Regions from separate parts of the Paenibacillus sp. AR247 genome, predicted to be linked through region 2. Evidence: predicted binding sites of a transcription regulator. Region 2 holds the regulator's gene; each other region holds the start of a gene.
The links. The regulator LexA, encoded in region 2, represses DNA repair genes until DNA is damaged. The targets are predictions, from matches to a motif close to CGAACATATGTTCG.
Positions count from the first base shown of each region.

Region 1: a site for LexA is predicted at 1,736-1,749, ahead of CPT76_RS00330 (YhjD family protein). Genes of this name have one in related genera too.
Region 3: a site for LexA is predicted at 1,115-1,128, ahead of CPT76_RS23295 (YhjD family protein). Genes of this name have one in related genera too.

Region 1 is NZ_PCZT01000002.1:7,524-10,803, reverse strand. Features, by position in the region: gene CPT76_RS00345 (xanthine phosphoribosyltransferase) at 1-162, shown strand, start outside; gene CPT76_RS00340 (hypothetical protein) at 281-610, shown strand; gene CPT76_RS00335 (hypothetical protein) at 983-1,198, shown strand; gene CPT76_RS00330 (YhjD family protein) at 1,257-1,718, opposite strand; tRNA gene CPT76_RS00325 (tRNA-Leu) at 1,922-2,005, shown strand; gene CPT76_RS00320 (divergent polysaccharide deacetylase family protein) at 2,182-3,090, shown strand; gene CPT76_RS00315 (N-acetylmuramoyl-L-alanine amidase) at 3,065-3,280, opposite strand, start outside.
Region 2 is NZ_PCZT01000006.1:201,927-205,206, reverse strand. Features, by position in the region: gene CPT76_RS05885 (DUF896 domain-containing protein) at 179-361, opposite strand; gene CPT76_RS05880 (LysM peptidoglycan-binding domain-containing protein) at 463-843, opposite strand; gene lexA (transcriptional repressor LexA) at 1,083-1,709, shown strand; partial or broken gene CPT76_RS05870 (response regulator transcription factor) at 1,805-2,744, opposite strand; gene CPT76_RS05865 (sensor histidine kinase) at 2,719-3,280, opposite strand, start outside.
Region 3 is NZ_PCZT01000012.1:396,377-399,656, reverse strand. Features, by position in the region: gene hmpA (NO-inducible flavohemoprotein) at 1-28, shown strand, start outside; gene CPT76_RS23300 (Crp/Fnr family transcriptional regulator) at 317-814, opposite strand; gene CPT76_RS23295 (YhjD family protein) at 1,159-1,542, shown strand; gene CPT76_RS23290 (hypothetical protein) at 1,677-2,591, opposite strand; gene CPT76_RS23285 (nucleotide sugar dehydrogenase) at 2,608-3,280, opposite strand, start outside.

The DNA.
Region 1 (3,280 bases), on a different contig from region 2:
AAAATTATCGAACGCTCCGGCGCGGAATTGGTTGGCCTTGGTGTCGTCATAGAGAAGTGCTTTCAGGCAGGGGCCCGGACCATCCGGGAGCAGGGCATAAGTATTGAACCGCTCGTCCGTATCCAGTCGCTCGAAGGCGGCGTCATCACTTTTGCCGATTAAGCCCGGGATGAAAGCCCGTTTCGCCGCATTTTCCGCGGATAAATCGAAACAATTTCTTTCAACCGGCCGTCTTTTGGCTTATAATATGTATTAGATGATCATGAGGGGAGGCAGCACAATGGGGAAAGAACCGGTAACCGAACAGTATTTCATTGATAAATTGGCCAAAGCAAAGGATCACTTTGAAAGAGCGCTTGATTGCAAGCATACCGAATTCGATGACCTCTATCCCTATATTATAGAGCATCCTCAGTTTTTTTGGTATAAACGTTACGTGGCCTGGTCAGAACTGCTGACTATCGTGGGCATGTGTGATGAGCTAGACTTCTCCTGGAAGGAATTGTTTACCCCTCATCAAGTTGAATATCTGGAAAAACGAGTGATGTCGTCGACGGTGCTCGATTATTGGTACGAGAAGAACGACAGTAAAGAACACGCACAACGTTAATTGCTGAGCGTCACCGAGAGGTTCAGTTGATTAATATACACACCTTTATACCAACACATTCAGGATCAGCGGCCTATTGGCTGCTGGTCCTTTCTTATAATATCAGAAAAGTGTAAACGCCAGAGCATTGCTTCCTGATATTGCAAGAAAAATTACCTTTTAACGCGGTCTGTCTTCTTTGAAGGTACGTCGATAGAGGTTTTCTTAATAATGCCGGATGATTTTAACGAAAAATGCCATTGAACCCACTCAGTCTTGTGTATAATAAAGGTCGGTAAACACCGATTCCATTGTAAGATATGCGGGAAAAGCATATACTTATCCATGTTCATTACAAGAAGAGATTGCTTCAGAAGCAAAGGAGGATTGGAGATGATCAGCGATGAGGAATTGGATGCGTACCGCCAATCCGGAGAGCAGGTCCGGGTGGTTCGCGACGGCATCGAAAGCAATGATGTAACCGGGATTGTTGTGGCTTGGGACGGCAGCCAGGTGCTGATCCGCCGCCGCAACCGCAAAGTGGTCAAGCTGGACCGGAACTACTTGTTCCAGCCTGCGAGTGCTCCGCGTCAAAGCCCTCTGGAATAATAGCAGAGCCGTCTGGTTCGGTTCCCCTTGGTTCATATCGGGGGACTCCAGGCGGCTCTTATGGTTTGGAGCCCTCCTGAAAATAGGGAGCAGCGGGGTGGTCCATATGGTGAGTAAAAGAAGAGACGGGTAGGAGAGAACGGTCTTCTGGAGAGAAAGGATCCAGCCCGAGGTAAACTCTCATCCGAACGAGCATCTCGTTACGAAAAGCCGGCCAGAGGATATTCATTTCGTCGGTATAGCCTCTGCAGGAATATTCCGCCCTGACCCCGGTATCATCTTGTAAGATTCGGAGGATCCGGATCTTGCGTCTTTTCATTTCCCGCTTGACTTCAGCGAGCAGTGTGCCGGCCTGCCGGTCGCCGTTCACAATCAGTTCCGAATACAACTGAGGTGTCTTGAATACGCCGCTCTCCTCCATAATCCGAATGTCCCGTTCGAAAACTTTATGAATAAAAATCAGGAGCAGATAACTCTTAATCAGCGATGCCTCTTCCGACGTCATGCCGGGTGCTGCCATACATATCACCACCTGTACGAACTTATGTTCTTATTTTACCCGCAAATGCTTGGATTATTCAATAGATAGGAACTGGAAATTGTTCAGAATGAAAAGGAGATTAAACTTTTTTTGAAAAAGTGTTGACTATACCTGTCCAGCATGGTATGATCTATCTTGTCGCTGCGAAAGATTGAATCTTTCAAAGAGTGACCGACCGATTTGCGGTCGTGGCGGAATTGGCAGACGCGCACGGTTCAGGTCCGTGTGGGCTAACCCCCGTGGAGGTTCGAGTCCTCTCGACCGCATACATACATATAAGGCGTTCCCGTTTTGAACAACGGGGACGCCTTTTTGTGTTATTTGTTATTCCCGTAACTTTTCTGAGAGGGGCGAAACGGGGATTTTTGCTATACATAATTCCTCCAACTTCCTCAAACAATGAAACCACATCGTGGAGATACCGAGTAAAGGAGGAAGTTGCTTGAGTACATCATCTTTCAATAAGCTGCATCACGGCTGGCGGAATATTGCGGCAGCGGGACTGGCCCTTACGGTTGCGCTTTCTGGTCAAACCGCCTTCGCGGATGGGGAACGATCACTGGCGGCGGAGCGGGTCTTCAACGAGCAAGCGGAGCAGCCCGCGGCAGACAAGCGGCAAAGTGACATGAAGCCGGATAAAAAGGTTGCGATCATCATCGACGACTTCGGGAACGGGCAAGGGGGAACCGAAGAAATGCTGTCCCTGCCGATTAAGCTGACCGTGGCCATCATGCCGTTTCTTCCTACCAGTAAAGCCGACGCGGAGCTGGCCCATAAACAGGGGCATGACGTCATTGTCCATATGCCGATGGAGCCCAAGCAGGGCAATCCCAAGTGGCTAGGTCCCGGCGCCATTACCTCCAATATGAGCAATGAGGAGATTCGCCAACGGGTGGAGGAAGCCATCGACAACGTGCCGTATGCGGTCGGCATGAACAATCATATGGGATCGAAGATTACCGGAGACGAACGGATCATGTCCATCGTACTGGAGGTCTGCCGCGAACGCGGGTTGTTCTTCGTGGACAGCAAGACCAACTACCATTCCGTTGTCGGCAAGCTGGCCGTTCAGATGGGAATGCCTCCGGTGGCCAATAACATATTTCTGGACGACCGACACACCGTCAGCCATGTCAGCAAACAAATGAAAGCCGTTGAAACCTGGGCGAGCGAACATCAGAACTGTGTAACGATCGGTCATGTCGGCGTGCAGGGGAAAAAGACGGCGGAGGCCATTCGCCAAAGCATCACCGGTATGCAGAACTCCGTATCTTTTGTAGGAATCAGCGATCTCGTCCGGGATATCTGGGATTGGAAGCCGGCGCCTATATTGCCGTCAAATAATAATTGATTCCGTTCGCGATGGCCTGCGCGATCTTGAGCTGCCCGCGCCGATTGCACAGCATCGCCCGGTCTGCGGCATTGCTGAGAAATCCGGTCTCTACGATAACCGCAGGATCTTTAACCTGGTTCAGCAGGTAAAACGGGCTTCCCAGCCGGATGCTTCCCTTCGTCTGGTACAGCGGGTTAAGCTGCTGCTG
Region 2 (3,280 bases):
GCCCAATACTGCTTACAGCATTTATTCCTGTTAGTTTCACATTCTATATAATAGAAAACAAACGAAGGAAACCTGGTGCGCTTACAATAGAAGCATTCTGTTATTGGTAATGAGCCATACAAAACTTGAGTCATTCTATACCATGATCGAATGTATGAGTCTAATCCAGCCGCTGGTGTTAATTCTTCTCTTCATCCACCCATTCAATCGAGTCCATCTGCTGTCTGAAATTTCTGCGGACATTCTGAAGGTATCTCTCACGAAGCTTGGCCCGTTCTTCGATCTCCTCTTCGGTTAAACCGGATTCCTTTTGCTTGCGCGCAAGCTCATTAATTCTCTCCACAACGCTGTCGATATCCATACAATTACTCCTCCAATATTCAAGTCATACCTAACTTTGCCATGATAAAAAGAGCTTGTCAAGGTTCACACCTTTCCAAGCTCTTGATCATTTATCTTCTATTAATATTGTGGGAGTGCCAATACTTCTCCGGCTTGAATTTCGCTGCTGGTTAAATCGTTATACTTCTTCACCGCCATAATATATGCGCGGATATCCATGTCTTCCGGCTTATGGGCAGAAGCGATTCCCCACAACGTATCGCCTTGCTGAACGATGACATTTTTCTCTAACCGAACATCATCCGAGGTTCCCGCGAATACGCGAACGACACCTGTACATCCCACCAAAATAATCAGGGCCGCCAGGATCAGTTTGATCAAGGCAGGGCCTGACACGAAGGACTGGACTTTCTTCAACCAAGGAGTTGCTATAGCTTCATTGATGGATGGGTTAACGGATGGGTTATTATAAATACTTTGGTATGTAGTGTGTTTCAGCATAAATATTACGCCTCCAAACGTTTGTTCTTGTTTTATGAGAACAATATAACACGAACATTTGTTTTGTTCAATACTTTTTTCGAACAATTGTTCCTATGTTTTTAGAGGCGGGTTTCCTTCATTCAGAAGCCGCAAAAATCCCGCCCCATCAAAGTAAAATCATTTAGAACTTATGTTTGTACGAACGGCAGTTCTATGTTATAATTTTACCAAACGTTACTAAATGGGGTTGATGGGGAATGTCAAAGATATCTAGCCGGCAACAAGCGATATTGGAATTTATCAGAAATGAAGTCCGCGCCAAGGGTTATCCTCCATCCGTCCGAGAGATCGGTGAGGCGGTAGGGTTGGCTTCCAGCTCGACCGTACACGGCCATTTGGACCGTCTGGAGAAGAAAGGCTTGATCCGCAGAGACCCTACGAAGCCTCGTGCCATTGAACTGTTGGGACAAGAAGAATCCGAGAGCAGCAATCTGTTCACGCATACGATCGCCAGAGTTCCCGTAGTAGGCAAGGTCACAGCGGGGGTGCCGATCACGGCAACGGAGAACATTGAAGATTACTTCCCTCTGCCGCAGCACTATGTCGGAGACGAGAAAGTATTTATGCTTTCCGTCGTTGGGGACAGTATGATCGAGGCGGGCATTCATAACGGTGACTACGTCATCGTGAGACAGCAGCAGACAGCCGATAACGGGGACATCGTCGTTGCCATGACGGATGAGGATGAAGCAACCGTGAAGACGTTTTACAAGGAGAAGGACCATATCCGGCTTCAACCGGAGAACCCGGCTTACGAACCTTTGCGTCTGAACCATGTCACCATTCTGGGCAAAGTCGTCGGGCTGTTCCGCGATATTCACTAGCAGATGATGCTGGACAAGCAGCAATAGAGCCCTTGCTCTTCCTTACTCAGGAAGGTCAAGGGCTCTTTTGGGCGTTGGGATCAAGGCAGGATGATTCAGGTGGGACACGCCTCACGGGAATCCGCCGTTTGTTCCAGACGGTACTCCGTCGGAGTTTTTCCCGTTTTTTTGCGAAACACCTGGGTAAAATGCTTGACGTCCACATATCCGACTTTGTCCGAAATGTCGGCCAGCTTCAAATGCGTTTGCAGCAGCAGCTTGCAGGCTTGTTCGATCCGCAGATTGGTGACGTATTCCTTGAAGCCGCTTCCCGTCTTCTGCTTAAACAGCTGGCTGAAGTAGACCGGATTCAGGAACACGACCGAAGCTACCTTTTCCAGGGACAGATCCGTATGATAGTGCGCTTTGATGTACTGCACCGCAACCTCGATCGCGCGGTTACCGCCCGGGTTGTTGTATTCGTACTCCAGCGATGCCGTCTAGATGCACCGGCGCGTCGCTCTCCATCTTAACCATCACCAGTTGGAATGCAGGGTAGCTCTCAATTATAGACGCGACGTCAAGGCGCCCGGTATCGAGTCCGCTCGCCCAGCGCTGAAATACAGCCTCGCGCAAATACTTCAGGTTAGACTTCAGCAGCTCCGCCTCGCGCACGATTTCGTTCTCCCGATCCATCTCCTGAGCAAGTCCGGATATCATGGAGAGCAGCAGCTCTTTCCCGATCGGCTTGAGCAAATAGTCCTTAGCCCCAAGCTTGACGGCTTCCTGGGCGTAGGAAAACTCGGAATAAGCCGAAATAATGACCCATTTGATATGCGGATAACTGCCTTGGCACAGCTGCATCAATTCAAGACCCGTCATTCCCGGCATGAGGATATCGGTCAGCACCAGGTCAATCCGATGTCTGCGCAGCTGCTGAACCGCTTCCTCTGGATTCGCCGCCAGGTGAACATAATGCTGCGGATATGCCCGGTGGATGGTGCGCTTAATTCCGTCACGGATCACATGCTCATCGTCCACGACTAAAATGTTCATCTTCCATTCCTCCTTGATGCCGGATTGGTAAACGGATGGTTACCGTCGTTCCTTCCCCTTCTTGACTGTCCAAGTATAAACCGTACGGACTGCCGAACATCATTCGGATCCGCTCATGCACATTGCTCAAACCGATGCCACGGCGAAGCACGGGGCCGTCTCTGTCCTCCGCTTTGGGCGATGTTCGGTTCCCGCCCTCCAGCAAGCTTCTGACCCGCATCAGCGTGTCTTCGTTCATTCCCTTCCCGTTATCCCGAACGACGACATGCAGATCGCCCATGACCTGCTCCGCCGTAACGAGCAGCATGCCCTGCCGATCCAGCGGCTCCAGTCCGTATTTTACAGCGTTTTCAATAATCGGCTGAATCGTCATTTTCGGCAGCGTGACGTCCATCCACTGCGGATCCACATCGATTTTCGGTACAAGCCTGTCCTCAAGCCGGTTCTCGATGATCGTCAAATAATGCCGGATCTGTTCCAATTCCTGACGCAGCGTCGTCCTGGAGGCCTCCTCCCAGTTGCTGCTGTAACGGAAC
Region 3 (3,280 bases), on a different contig from region 2:
TTTCGGCCCCGCAGGCCAGCTCGACTAACTTATCGGCGGCGGGCCACGCTCGGTTAGCTTATCAACTGGCGGCATAACCCGCCTATCGGACTACGGCGTCATTTGAGGCCAATGCAACGCACGGATTGGTCAATGCAATGCGCTGAGTTAGCTAATGCGAATCGTTGATTTAGCCAATGTGATTTCCAAACCGGCCAATACGATTTACTAAAATGCACAAAGGGGCTGCCCCCAGGTTCAGAGAACCTGAATGGGGCTGCCCCTTTGTTTGTTTACCGGACCGTTCGCGTATGGCGGATGGCTGGATGGCGTTATGTTAATGCCCTCGAAGCAGCCGGTTGATCGTTTCCCTGCGTACACCGATCAGCTGGCCGATCTCCTCCTGGGTCAGCAGCTCGGTAAAGTGGATACCGTGGGCGTAGCTGTCCAGCCAATCGGTCAGCAGCGCCAGCCTCTCGGCCGGAGTCCCGACGGTTAGATGGTCGATCCGCTGCTGCATAAAGCGCACCTTTTCCTGCAGCAAAAGGGCGATTTCAAGCGCCTTCTCCGGGTGCTCACGGAGCTCGCGGTACCACTCCTCTGCCGGAATTTTCTCGACTTCGCTGCGCATCAGGGCCGTTGCCGTACCGTGGATATCCTTCGGGGTGATGAGCGAATGGTGAGGCACCGTTTCCCCCGGATAAAGCACGTTAAACAGAACGCTGTTCCCGTTTTTATGGAGCCGTGTTACCTTGAACAAGCCGCTCTTGATATGGTATAAAAATTCCCCGCTGTCCCCCTGTCTGAATAATATTTCTCCTTTGTTCAAAAACATGATTCTTCCTCCAACCTAAAGTTCCGCGATTCCAAGTTTTTTTGTTCAATGCCGCTTCTGCGAAGCTAACCAGGGTCTCATCGCAACATATAAAATTTTGGCCTCTGTGGAGCTGACAACCGTTCCCCGGCTATCATTACGGCTCCACGCTTTCCCGGCTGCGATAAAAATTCTAAGAGTGCATTTGATAAACGCTTCTCTTTATTATACCAAATCCACTCGTCCGGACCGAAACGCTGCGCGCTTCCATAAATTCGTTATTGCCTTCCCGAATACTTTTGCCTTAACATGAGTATAATTAGAACGTATGTTCCTATACTGTCAGTAAGGAAGTGCCATGCCTCATGAAAGCATCCCTCTCCCCTCCGGCCCCCTCGGAAGAAGACGGCCGTCTGGTCAAAGCCTACCTGCTGCACGTGGTTTTGCTTGATGCGCTGGAGCAGGACGTTCGCCTGATCGGCACTGTCCCGCTGAAGATGGCACAGCTGTATATCCGGGCCCTGTCGTCCATCCAGGATCAGATTATGGCGAGCCTGACTTCGATCCGCCGCGAGATGAAGGCCCGCGGGATTCGGGTCTACGAGGAAACCCGGACCGCCAAGGGCATTGAGGCGTCGTACCTGTGCCGCGGATACCAGCGGCGATTCGCCATGCTCTGGACGTACGTGCAGGCAGAATCGGGCCTCGTGCTCAGCCGTTATCTCGGCATCCGGCTGCCGGATGCCTGAAGTGAAGCCCCCGTCAAGCGGGGCCTTTTATATCGGTGTGCGATGTACATTCAACCTTGTGCGGTGCCGAGGCTGCTCTCCATCCACGAAAAAAAGCGTGCGAATGGTTTCCCTCTTCGCACGCCTGATTCCATTTACTGATTGGACTTCTCGGGCTTCTCGTCCGAAGCCGCTGAAGCGATTTTGTCCTGCCAAATTTCATAATGGTGTACCGCCAGTCCGGCAAAGGAAGGATGGCTGTCGCCCAGACTGTTCACAGACTTCATCTCTTCCTCCATCACAGGCACGGCCTTGCCAAAAAACGTGATGTGCGAACCTTCTTCGGTGTCACCCAGCTCCATGCCGATCCATACCGATTTACCGAGCTGGTCCGCTTCATCCAACTGCTCGCGGGCCACATCGTAAATCTTCCGTCCACTGTCCCGGTACGACATGACGGCGACGGCATCAAACTGGCTGATCATCCACCGGCTCAGGTTCCCGCTGCCGTTGGCATCCTTAACGTTGCCCAGCCAGAAGGGAACGGCCGCACTCATGTACAGGCCCTTCTCCTTGCCCTGGGCTACCCATTTTTCCACATTGCTGCTCCATTCGCGCACTACGCCGTCCTGATCCCTCTCCCAGCGTCTTAACTGATAGGGCTCCACATCCAGCTGGATGCCGGCAAACTTCTCGCTTGGGGCTGCTTTTGCATTATAATCAAACACCCACTGCAGAAATTGATCCGCCTCCCTGCGCTGGCGTTCATAGGCCCAATCGGGCTGCCCGTCCAGCGCGTGCACGGCAATGCCTTCCTCATAGGCTGCCGCAATAAAGCGGCGGTAGTCCTCATCGCTAACCTTTTTCTGAACCTGAAGGAAGATCGTGCCTACGTTCTGCTCCCTGCAGAATGCTATAATTTTGCCGGGATCCTTGATCAGCTCGGTATCCCACAGCCAGGTCGCTTTTTGATCTTCCATTGTTGACGATTTTAACAGGAGAGGCAGGAGCAGCAAGCCGCAGATGACTAGGATCACCGGGATTTTCGCTTTTTTGAGCAGCTCTCCCAAACCATCCCCTCCTTTATTATACGATTAACGCCACATCCGGCTCTTCCACGTGCTGCACCGAATGTCCGATTTTATAAATATGAGGCAGGGTGTAGTTTTTGAATGCATTGCGCGTATCGATGATCGGCACGCCCATCGCCGCGATTTCCCCGTAGTCGAGTCCGCTGTGGTTGGTGATCAGCACCATGCAGTCGTATTTTTTAAACTGCGCCGGATCGTAGGCTACGCTGTGCACGGTCTCGCCGTGCTTGTCGCGGAAGCTGACAGCGTACGGATCGTAGTATTCCACGTTCGCGCCGTTCTCTTTGAACAGCTCGTAGACTTCAAGTCCCGGAGATTCGCGCAGGTCGCTGATGTCCGGCTTGTAAGCCATGCCGAGAATAAGGATCGACGATTTCTTGATGGACTTTGCGTATTCGTTCAGAATCGTCGACGTCTTGCCAATAACGTAATACGGCATGTTGTCGTTGGTCGACTGTGCCAGCTCGATAAACTTGCTGTAGAAGCGGAAGCCTTTCGCCTTCCACGACAGGTACATCGGATCGAGCGGAATGCAGTGTCCGCCGATGCCAGGACCCGGATAGAACGGCATAAAGCCGAACGGCTTGGTCGCTGCTGCGTCGATGACTTCCCAAATGTCGATGCCCATGCGGTCGCACATCATGGCCATTTCGTTGATGAAGGCGATG